3 regions of the Pseudomonas sp. AP3_22 TE3818 genome follow, and region 3 is predicted to be linked to each of the others. Evidence: predicted binding sites of a transcription regulator. Region 3 holds the regulator's gene; each other region holds the start of a gene.
The links. Region 3 encodes sigma-54, which starts transcription at its own class of promoters, with help from an activator protein. Its sites were predicted from a motif close to ANTGGCATNNANNTTGCTNT; they were not measured.
Positions count from the first base shown of each region.

Region 1: a site for sigma-54 is predicted at 1,645-1,664, ahead of AB7M25_RS22440 (flagellar basal body rod protein FlgF). Genes of this name have one in related genera too.
Region 2: a site for sigma-54 is predicted at 1,578-1,597, ahead of flgB (flagellar basal body rod protein FlgB). Genes of this name have one in related genera too.

Region 1 is NZ_JBRJHL010000001.1:4,914,933-4,918,205, reverse strand. It holds gene AB7M25_RS22445 (sigma-54-dependent transcriptional regulator) at 1-1,400, shown strand, start outside; gene AB7M25_RS22440 (flagellar basal body rod protein FlgF) at 1,719-2,459, shown strand; gene flgG (flagellar basal-body rod protein FlgG) at 2,505-3,273, shown strand, end outside.
Region 2 is NZ_JBRJHL010000001.1:1,606,949-1,610,221, reverse strand. It holds gene flgD (flagellar hook assembly protein FlgD) at 1-665, opposite strand, end outside; gene flgC (flagellar basal body rod protein FlgC) at 681-1,124, opposite strand; gene flgB (flagellar basal body rod protein FlgB) at 1,128-1,535, opposite strand; gene cheR (protein-glutamate O-methyltransferase CheR) at 1,903-2,730, opposite strand; gene AB7M25_RS07495 (chemotaxis protein CheV) at 2,776-3,273, opposite strand, start outside.
Region 3 is NZ_JBRJHL010000001.1:5,683,370-5,686,642, forward strand. It holds gene lptB (LPS export ABC transporter ATP-binding protein) at 1-261, shown strand, start outside; gene AB7M25_RS25955 (RNA polymerase factor sigma-54) at 507-2,000, shown strand; gene hpf (ribosome hibernation-promoting factor, HPF/YfiA family) at 2,075-2,383, shown strand; gene ptsN (PTS IIA-like nitrogen regulatory protein PtsN) at 2,396-2,860, shown strand; gene rapZ (RNase adapter RapZ) at 2,863-3,273, shown strand, end outside.

The DNA of each region.
Region 1 (3,273 bases), 770 kb from region 3:
AGGCCTTGCGTCCGAAATTCGAAGCGATTGCCGGGGTCTTCGGCGTCAAGCGTGTAGGGCTGATGCCCAGCGAGCGTCGGCACATGGAACTCAATGCCCTGCTCGGTGCGCTGGAGTTTCCGGTGCTGTCGATCGACATGGGCGGTTCCATCGTCGCGGCCAACCGGGCAGCGGCGCAGTTGCTGGGGGTGCGGGTCGACGAGGTGCCGGGTATTCCCCTGTCGCGCTACGCCGAAGATTTCGATTTGCCGGAGCTGGTGCGCGCCAACAAATCGCGAATCAACGGGCTGCGGGTCAAGGTCAAGGGTGACGTGTTCCTGGCCGACATCGCGCCCTTGCAGTCGGAGCACGACGACAGCGAGGCCATGGCCGGTGCTGTGCTGACGCTGCATCGCGCCGACCGGGTGGGTGAACGCATCTACAACGTGCGCAAGCAGGAATTGCGTGGCTTCGACAGCATCTTCCAGAGCTCGAGGGTGATGGCCGCAGTGGTGCGCGAAGCGCGGCGCATGGCGCCGCTGGATGCGCCGCTATTGATAGAAGGCGAAACCGGCACCGGCAAGGAATTGCTGGCGCGGGCCTGCCACTTGGCCAGTCCGCGAGGGCAGTCGCCGTTGATGGCGCTCAATTGCGCGGGGCTGCCGGAGTCCATGGCCGAGACTGAATTGTTCGGTTATGGCCCCGGTGCCTTTGAAGGGGCACGGGCCGAAGGCAAGCTCGGGCTGCTGGAGCTGACGGCGGGCGGTACGCTGTTTCTCGATGGCGTCGGGGAAATGAGCCCGCGCTTGCAGGTGAAACTGCTGCGCTTTTTGCAGGATGGCTGCTTCCGTCGTGTCGGCAGTGACGAGGAGGTCTACCTCGATGTGCGAGTGATCTGCGCGACCCAGGTCGACCTGTCCGAATTGTGCGCGCGCGGCGAGTTCCGCCAGGACCTCTATCACCGCTTGAATGTGTTGTCGCTGCACATCCCGCCGCTGCGCGAATGCCTCGACGGTTTGACGCCGCTGGTGGAGCACTTCCTCGATCAGGCCAGCCGGCAGATTGGATGCCCATTGCCCAAACTCGCCCCGGCGGCCATGGAGCGGCTCAGCCACTATCACTGGCCGGGCAACGTGCGGCAACTGGAGAACGTGCTGTTCCAGGCGGTTTCCCTGTGCGATGGCGGCACGGTCAAGGCCGAGCATATTCGCCTGCCGGATTATGGCGTGCGTCAGCCCCTTGGCGATTTTTCGCTGGAGGGTGGGTTGGACGAGATTGTCGGGCGTTTCGAAAAAGCTGTGCTGGAACGGCTGTATTCCGAGCATCCAAGCAGTCGGCAACTGGGCAAACGGTTGGGGGTTTCGCATACGACCATTGCCAACAAGTTGCGCGATTATGAGGTGGGCAAGACCGAGACCTGACTTAAGCTCGCTGTGTTTGTGCCGGCCTCTTCGCGGGCAAGCCCGCTCCCACAGGTTTTGTGAACGCCACAGATCACTGTGGGAGCGGGCTTGCCCGCGAAGGCGACAGATCAGTCACTCAAGAGGCCGGCACTTGCCACCCACCGGCATGACACCGCCGGTTTTTCGTCTTTGACACAAATCACCAATCCCCTCTGATCTCCTCAAGTCCCCTGTTTGCCGGGCCTCGCGCCGCCAAAAACAAGTTGGTCTGCAAATTGCTTATGGCTCAGCAACACAGCAGTGGGCGGCAAACGTCCGGCAGGCAGAGGAAAGAGTGTGGACAAGTACCTTTATGTGGCAATGACCGGCGCCAGCCAGAATGCACTGGCGCAAAAGGCGCATGCCAACAACCTCGCGAACATCTCCACCAATGGCTTCCAGAAAGACTTGGAGCAGGCCCGTTCGATGCCGGTGTTCGGTGACAGCTTTCCGGCGCGTGCGTTTGCCATGTCCGAACGCCCGGCCACGGATTTCTCCCCGGGCTCACTGGTGGAAACCGGGCGCGACCTCGACGTTGCCGTGCAAGGCGGCGGCTGGATTGCCGTACAGAATCCCGATGGCGGTGAAAGCTACGTGCGCACCGGCAGCCTGAACGTTGACGCCCTGGGCGTGCTGCGTGCCGGCAACGGCATGCCGGTCATGGGCAATGGCGGGCCGATTGCCGTGCCGCCAGAGCAGCAAATCGAAGTCGGCGAGGACGGCACCATCAGCATCCGCGCGATGGGCGAAGGTCCGCGGGTGATGGCTGAAGTGGACCGCATCAAGCTGGTCAATCCGGACCTGAAGAACATGACCAAGGGCCTGGATGGTTCGATCCACACCAAGGACGGCACGCCGGCGCAGGCCGATGCCAACGTCAAGCTGGTGTCCGGGTTCCTCGAGTCGAGCAACGTCAATGCCGTGGAAGAGATGACCTCGGTACTGGCCCTGTCCAAGCAGTTCGAGCTGCACATCAAGATGATGAACACCGCCAAAGACGATGACCAGGCCATGGCTCGGGTCTTGCAGATCAGCTAATTACCAGAACGTCGCGCCGTAAAACAGGCGCACGAGGAGAATCGAATGCTTCCGGCTCTATGGGTTGCCAAAACAGGTCTGTCCGCCCAGGACACCAACCTGACCACCATTTCCAACAACCTGGCGAACGTGTCGACCACGGGTTTCAAGCGTGATCGCGCCGAGTTCCAGGACCTGCTCTACCAGATCAAGCGTCAGCCAGGCGCCCAGTCGACCCAGGACAGCGAACTGCCGTCGGGTCTGCAACTGGGTACCGGTGTGCGCATCGTCGGCACCCAGAAGAACTTCACCGCCGGCAGCCTGCAAACCACCGAGCAGCCACTGGACATGGCCATCGACGGTCGCGGTTTCTTCCAGATCCTGCAACCGGACGGCACCACGTCCTACACCCGTGACGGTACCTTCCACCTGGACTCCAACGGCCAGATCGTCAACGCCAGCGGCTTTGCCCTGGAGCCGGCGATTGTCATTCCGAACGACGCGCAGACCTTCACCGTCGGCCGCGACGGCACCGTGTCCATCACCGTTGCCGGCAACCCGGCTGCCCAGGTGATCGGCAACCTGCAGACCGCCGACTTCATCAACCCGGCCGGCCTGCAGGCAGTGGGCAACAACCTGTTCCTGGAAACCGCCGCCAGTGGCGCGCCGCAAGTCGGCACACCGGGCCTGAACGGTTTCGGCACCACGCTGCAGAACACCCTGGAAACGTCCAACGTCAGCACCGTTGAGGAAATGGTCAACATGATCACCACCCAGCGCGCCTACGAGATGAACTCCAAGGTGATCTCCACCGCCGACCAGATGCTCTCGTTCG
Region 2 (3,273 bases), 4.1 Mb from region 3:
AGCATCAACTCACCGCCGGTCTGGCTGATGGTCACGCTGTTGACGGTCGCGGGCAGGTTGGTGATCAACGCGACGGACTTGCCATCGATCTCGGTCGTGGCGCCGAAGGTGTAGGTGCCGGCAGGTACCGTCTCACCCGCATCGTTCTTGCCGTCCCAGATGAAGCTGGCGTTGCCGGCCTTCTGCGAACCGAGGTCGATGGTGCGCACGGTCTTGCCGGTTGAGTCGGTGATCTTCAGGGTGGCGGACGCCACCGAAGACGGCACCACCACCGTGCCGCTCAGGCTCTTGGTGGTATCGACCACGGCCTTGTCGCCCGGCGCGATGACCGAACGGCCTACCAGCGACGACGCCTGCAAGGCCTGGGACGAGTTGTAGTTGCTGGCCAGGCCGCTCACGGTGTCGTTGAGCGCGGTGATGCCTTCCAGGCTGCTGAACTGCGCCAGCTGGGCCACGAACGCACCGTTGTCCTGAGGCTCCAGCGGGTTCTGGTTTTTCAGCTGGGTTACCAGCAACTGCAGGAACGCATCCTTGCCCAGGGCCTTGTTGCCCGAGGCGCTGCCGGCTGCCGAGGCGAGGCCGTCAGTCGTGGTGTTGGTCTTGATCGAAGAGTTGGCCAGGATGTCGTTGAGGCTCAAACCACTGGTGGAATCGGTAACACTCATCTGAGTCGCCCCTTATCACTGACCGAGGGTCAGGACTTTCTGCATCATGGTTTTGGCGGTGTTCATCATTTCGGCGTTGGTCTGGAACGAACGGCTCGCGGAAATCATGTCGGCCATTTCTTCAACCACGTTGACGTTCGGGTAGTAGACGTAACCCTTGGCATCGGCGGCCGGATGGTTCGGCTCGTAGCGCGCCTCGAGATTGCTCTGGTCTTCGACTACACCCAGCACCTGCACACCTTGGCCGGCGGCGTCCTGGCTCTGGAACAGCGAATCGCTGCCGCCGCTCTGGCCACCCTGGAACATGGTGGCGAACACCGGGTGACGCGCGCGATAGGTCTGGTCGATGCTCGACGAGACGGTCTCGGCGTTGGCGATGTTCGAAGCGACGGTGTTCAACCGCGTGGTCTGCGCACTCATGCCGCTACCGGCAATGTTGAAAACACTGGATAGAGACATGGCTTACTCTCCGCGCAGGGCTGATACCAGCCCTTTGAATTTGCTGTTGAGCAGGGTGAAGCTGGCCTGGAAGCCGATCGCGTTTTCCGCGTAGTTCGACTGTTCCAGCTGAGCGTCCACGGTGTTCTGGTCGATCGACGGTTGCATCGGCGTGCGATACAGCAACGACTCGTCGCCATTGCCCATGCCTTCAGCTTCGATATGCCGGCTGTTGGTCATGTTCAAGGCGAAGGTGCCGCTTTTGGTTTTCTCGTTCTGCTCGGCGAGCACTTTCGAGAAGTCCAGGTCCCGAGCCTTGTAGTTCGGGGTATCGGCGTTGGCGATGTTATTGGCCAGGACTTCGGCACGCTGGGCGCGGAAGCCCAGGGCTTGTTCGTGGATACCGAGCGCTTTATCGAAGCTGATGCTCATGTCGGGAAACCTTCGGGTGACCTGATTTTTCGTAGGATCGACATAGCAAGCCCCATGCCAATTCAAAAAACCCCGGAAACCGGGGCTTTGCCGGACATGGCAACGCGGCAATGCCAGAAAAGCGGCAACGGTTTTCCGCCGCCTGCCGCTTTTCTGCCGCTTGGCACCACTCTTGAGAACACCACCTCCCCCTGTAGGAGCTGGCTTGCCAGCGAAAGCGGTGTGTCAGCAAATTAAACGTCGGCTGACTCGACGCCATCGCTGGCAAGCCAGCTCCTACAAGGAGATTGAGACAACCGTGAGAAATCACCAGGCATAAAAAAACAGGAGCCCCTGAGGACTCCCGTTTTTTGACAATGCCAACCGTTCATTTCGCCTGGTAAATGATCCCCGGGCTGCACTGGACCATCTGGTAATGATCCGGCAAACCGTTCAACGCTTCGGAAGCACCGAGGAACAGGTACCCCCCCGGCTTCAACGTGCTGTGGATGCGCAACAGGATGTCCTTCTTCACCTCGGCGGAGAAGTAGATCAGCACGTTGCGGCAGAACACGATGTCGAACTTGCCGAGGCTCGCGTAACTGTCCAGCAGGTTGAACGAACGGAACTCCACCCGGCTCTTGATCGGCGCCTTGATCGCCCAGCGTCCCGGCCCTTTCGGGTCGAAATAACGCTGCAGACGCTCGGGCGACAGACCGCGGCCGATGGCCAGGCTGTCGTACTCGCCGGTCTTGCAGTTGTTCAGCATGGTGCCGGACAGGTCGGTGGCAACGATCTGTACGCCCATCCTCAACTGACCCATGTTGACCCGTTCGAACTCGTCGATGGACATCGACAGCGAATACGGTTCCTGGCCCGACGAGCACGCTGCCGACCAGATACGCAGGCGCTGGCCGGGGCTGGCCTTGATCGCTTCGGGCAGGACCTTGTTCTTCAAGACTTCAAACGGGTAGGTGTCACGAAACCACAGGGTTTCGTTGGTGGTCATGGCATCCACCACCTGTTCACGCAAACCGCTGCGCGGCTGGGTCTGCATGCGCTGAACCAGCTCCCCCAAAGACTTGATGCCTTGCTGTTCCATCAGTTTGTTGAGACGGCTGGAGACCAGGTATTGCTTGTTTTCACCGAGCAAAATGCCACAGGCTTTTTCCAGGAATACCCGGAACTGTTCGAAATCCAAATTACCCGTAGACAATGATGCCGCCTCTTAAATCGTGTTGACTGCCAGGGGCGCAGGCCCCTAGCTGATATCTGCTGCTTTGATCCGGTCGACTACCCGGGATGCCAGGTCATCAGGACGGAACTTGGCCAGGAAGTCATCGGCACCGACCTTCTTGACCATCGCCTGATTGAATACCCCCGACAACGAAGTATGCAGGATGATATGAAGCTTTTGCATGCGCGGGTCGTTGCGGATTTCCGCCGTCAGGGTGTACCCGTCCATCTCCGGCATCTCGATGTCGGAGATCATCATCAGGAACTCTTCTTCCGGCTTCTTGCCCTCGTCGACCAGTTTGCGCAGGTAATCCAGCGCTTGCCGACCATCGTTCAACGCCACCACTTCGACGCCGACCGTTTGCAGGCAACGCGTGACCTGCTTGCGCGCCACCGAGGAGTCGTCGACCGTCAGCACGCGCAACGAAAGCGCCTTGTGCTGGGTTTCGACATCCACCACGCCGACGGAAATCGCTTCCGGCGTCGGTGCCACTTCCGCGAGTACCTTCTCGACATCGATGAT
Region 3 (3,273 bases):
CCGAAGTTCATCCTCCTCGATGAACCGTTTGCCGGCGTGGACCCGATTTCAGTCGGCGACATCAAACAGATCATTTACCACCTCAAGGCCAAAGGCATTGGCGTGCTGATCACGGACCACAACGTTCGTGAAACCCTGGACATCTGTGAAACCGCCTATATCGTCAATGACGGTCAACTGATCGCCGAAGGTGATGCAGAGACCATCCTGGCCAACAATCTGGTGAAGGAAGTGTACCTGGGCCATGAGTTCCGCCTGTAAACGCTGAGGTGTGCCCAGGCAACTGCCCGGGCACCGGTCTCGCGATTCATCGGCGCCTCCTGCGACCCCGCGTGTTCAGTTCCCAACAAGGGCAGCAGCGCAACACAAATTTATAGTTTTTTATTGTTACAGCGCTCTAGGCAAATCCTTCAGTTTCAGGCATATAATTTGCTTATGTTTGGCGCCCCGGCGCCCTGTAGTGGATGGCGCATGTGCGCCGGCGAATAAGGTGTTAAGCCCCTGCCATGAAACCATCGCTAGTCTTGAGAATGGGCCAGCAGCTGACGATGACACCTCAGCTGCAACAGGCCATCCGCCTGCTCCAATTGTCGACCCTGGACCTGCAACAGGAAATCCAGGAGGCCCTGGAGTCCAATCCGATGCTCGAACGCCAGGAAGAAGGCGACGACTTCGACAATTCCGACCCCTTGGCCGACAACGCCGAACAAAAGCCCAACACCGATATCCAGGAACCCTCCTACCAGGAAAGCGCCCCGACGGTTGATAACCTCGAAGAGGGTGACTGGAACGAGCGCATCCCCAACGAACTCCCCGTCGACACCGCGTGGGAAGACGTTTACCAGACCAGCGCCAGCAGCCTGCCCAGCAATGACGATGACGAGTGGGACTTCACCACCCGCACCTCGGCCGGTGAAAGCCTGCAAAGCCACTTGCTGTGGCAGCTGAACCTGGCTCCGATGTCCGACACCGATCGCCTGATCGCCGTGACCCTGATCGACTGCATCAACAATCAGGGCTATCTGGACGAAACCCTCGAGGAAATCCTCGAAGCCTTCGATCCGGAACTGGACATCGAACTGGACGAAATCGAAGCCGTCCTGCACCGCATCCAGCAATTCGAGCCGGCCGGCATCGGCGCACGCAACCTGGGCGAATGCCTGCTGCTGCAATTGCGTCAGTTGCCCGCCAAGACCCCTTGGCTGGCCGAAGCCAAGCGCCTTGTCACCGATTACATCGACCTGCTCGGCAGCCGCGACTACAGCCAGTTGATGCGCCGCATGAAGCTCAAGGAAGATGAGCTGCGCCAGGTCATAGAACTGGTCCAGAGCCTCAACCCGCGCCCGGGCTCGCAGATCGAGTCCACCGAAGCCGAGTACGTCGTTCCTGACGTTATCGTACGCAAGGACAACGAGCGCTGGCTGGTGGAGCTGAATCAGGAGTCGGTGCCACGGCTGCGGGTCAACGCCCAGTACGCCGGTTTTGTGCGCCGCGCCGATACCAGCGCCGACAACACGTTCATGCGCAATCAGTTGCAGGAGGCCCGCTGGTTCATCAAGAGCCTGCAGAGCCGCAATGAAACCCTGATGAAGGTTGCCACCCAGATCGTGGAGCATCAGCGCGGGTTCCTCGAATATGGCGACGAGGCCATGAAGCCGCTGGTCCTGCATGACATCGCCGAAGCGGTCGGCATGCATGAGTCGACGATTTCACGGGTGACCACCCAGAAGTTCATGCACACCCCCCGGGGCATTTATGAACTGAAATACTTTTTCTCCAGTCACGTAAGCACCTCCGAAGGCGGCGAATGCTCGTCCACGGCGATCCGGGCGATCATCAAAAAACTGGTTGCCGCGGAAAATCAGAAAAAGCCGTTGAGTGACAGCAAGATCGCTGGTTTACTGGAGGCACAAGGCATTCAGGTGGCTCGCCGCACCGTCGCCAAGTACCGCGAATCCCTCGGGATCGCGCCTTCGAGCGAACGCAAGCGGTTGATGTAGAGCCACGCCACAGCGTTCCAGTGGTAGATCATCTGATCTACCGCTTTATGCACTGGCAACGAAGGAGAAGCTGTATGCAAGTCAACATCAGTGGACACCAACTGGAAGTGACCGAACCTCTTCGCACCTACATCGGCGAAAAACTCGAACGATTGGAGCGACATTTCGACAAGATCACTAACGTGCAGGTCACGATGACCGTCGAAAAGCTGAAGCAGAAAATCGAAGCCACGCTGCATATTCCCGGGAATGAAGTGGTCGCCAATGCGGAACATACCGATATGTACGCTGCGATCGATGCACTCACCGACAAGCTGGATAAACAACTCAAAAAGCATAAGGAAAAGACCCAGAGCCTCCTTCAGGGCGCAACCGGTCGTTAACACTCCCAACCCATGATCCGACTTGAAAGTATCCTGACCCCCGGCCGTTCCCTCGTGAACGTGCCGGGCGGCAGTAAAAAGAAAGCCCTCGAACAAATTGCCAATCTGATCGCCCGCGAAGTGCCGGCTCTGGAGATGCAAGATGTCTTCGAGGCGCTGATTGCCCGTGAAAAACTCGGCTCCACCGGTTTTGGCAACGGCATCGCTATTCCACACTGCCGTCTCAAGGGTTGTGTATCGCCCATCAGTGCCTTGATGCACCTGGACGCCCCAATCGATTTCGACGCCATCGACGGCGCGCCGGTTGACCTGCTGTTCGTTCTGCTGGTTCCGGAAGCCGCTACCGATGCGCACCTTGAGCTGCTGCGACAGATCGCCAGCATGCTCGACCGCAAGGACGTTCGCGAAAAACTGCGCCATGCCGCAAGCAACGAAGCCCTGTATCAGGTTGTCCTGGACGAGCAAAACGGTCAGTAATCATGCGCTTGATCATCGTCAGTGGCCGTTCCGGCTCGGGTAAAAGTACCGCCCTCAATGTTCTTGAGGACAACGGCTACTACTGCATCGACAATCTGCCTGCCGGCCTGCTGCCGGAACTGGCCGAACGAGCGTTAATTCATACCGAGCTGATGCAGCCGCTGGTGGCCGTTTCCATTGATGCCCGCAACCTGCCCAGCCACCTGTCACGCTTCCCCGAGCTGCTCGAAGAAGTCCGCAGCCGCCACATCCAGTGCGATGTCCTGTACCTGGATGCCGACGAAGAAACCCTGCTCAAGCGCTTCTCGGAAACCCGCCGGCGTCACCCCCTGAGCAACGCCAACCGCTCGCTGGCCGAAGCCATCAACGTCGAAAGCGTCCTGCTCGGGCCGATCGCCGACCTCGCCGATCTC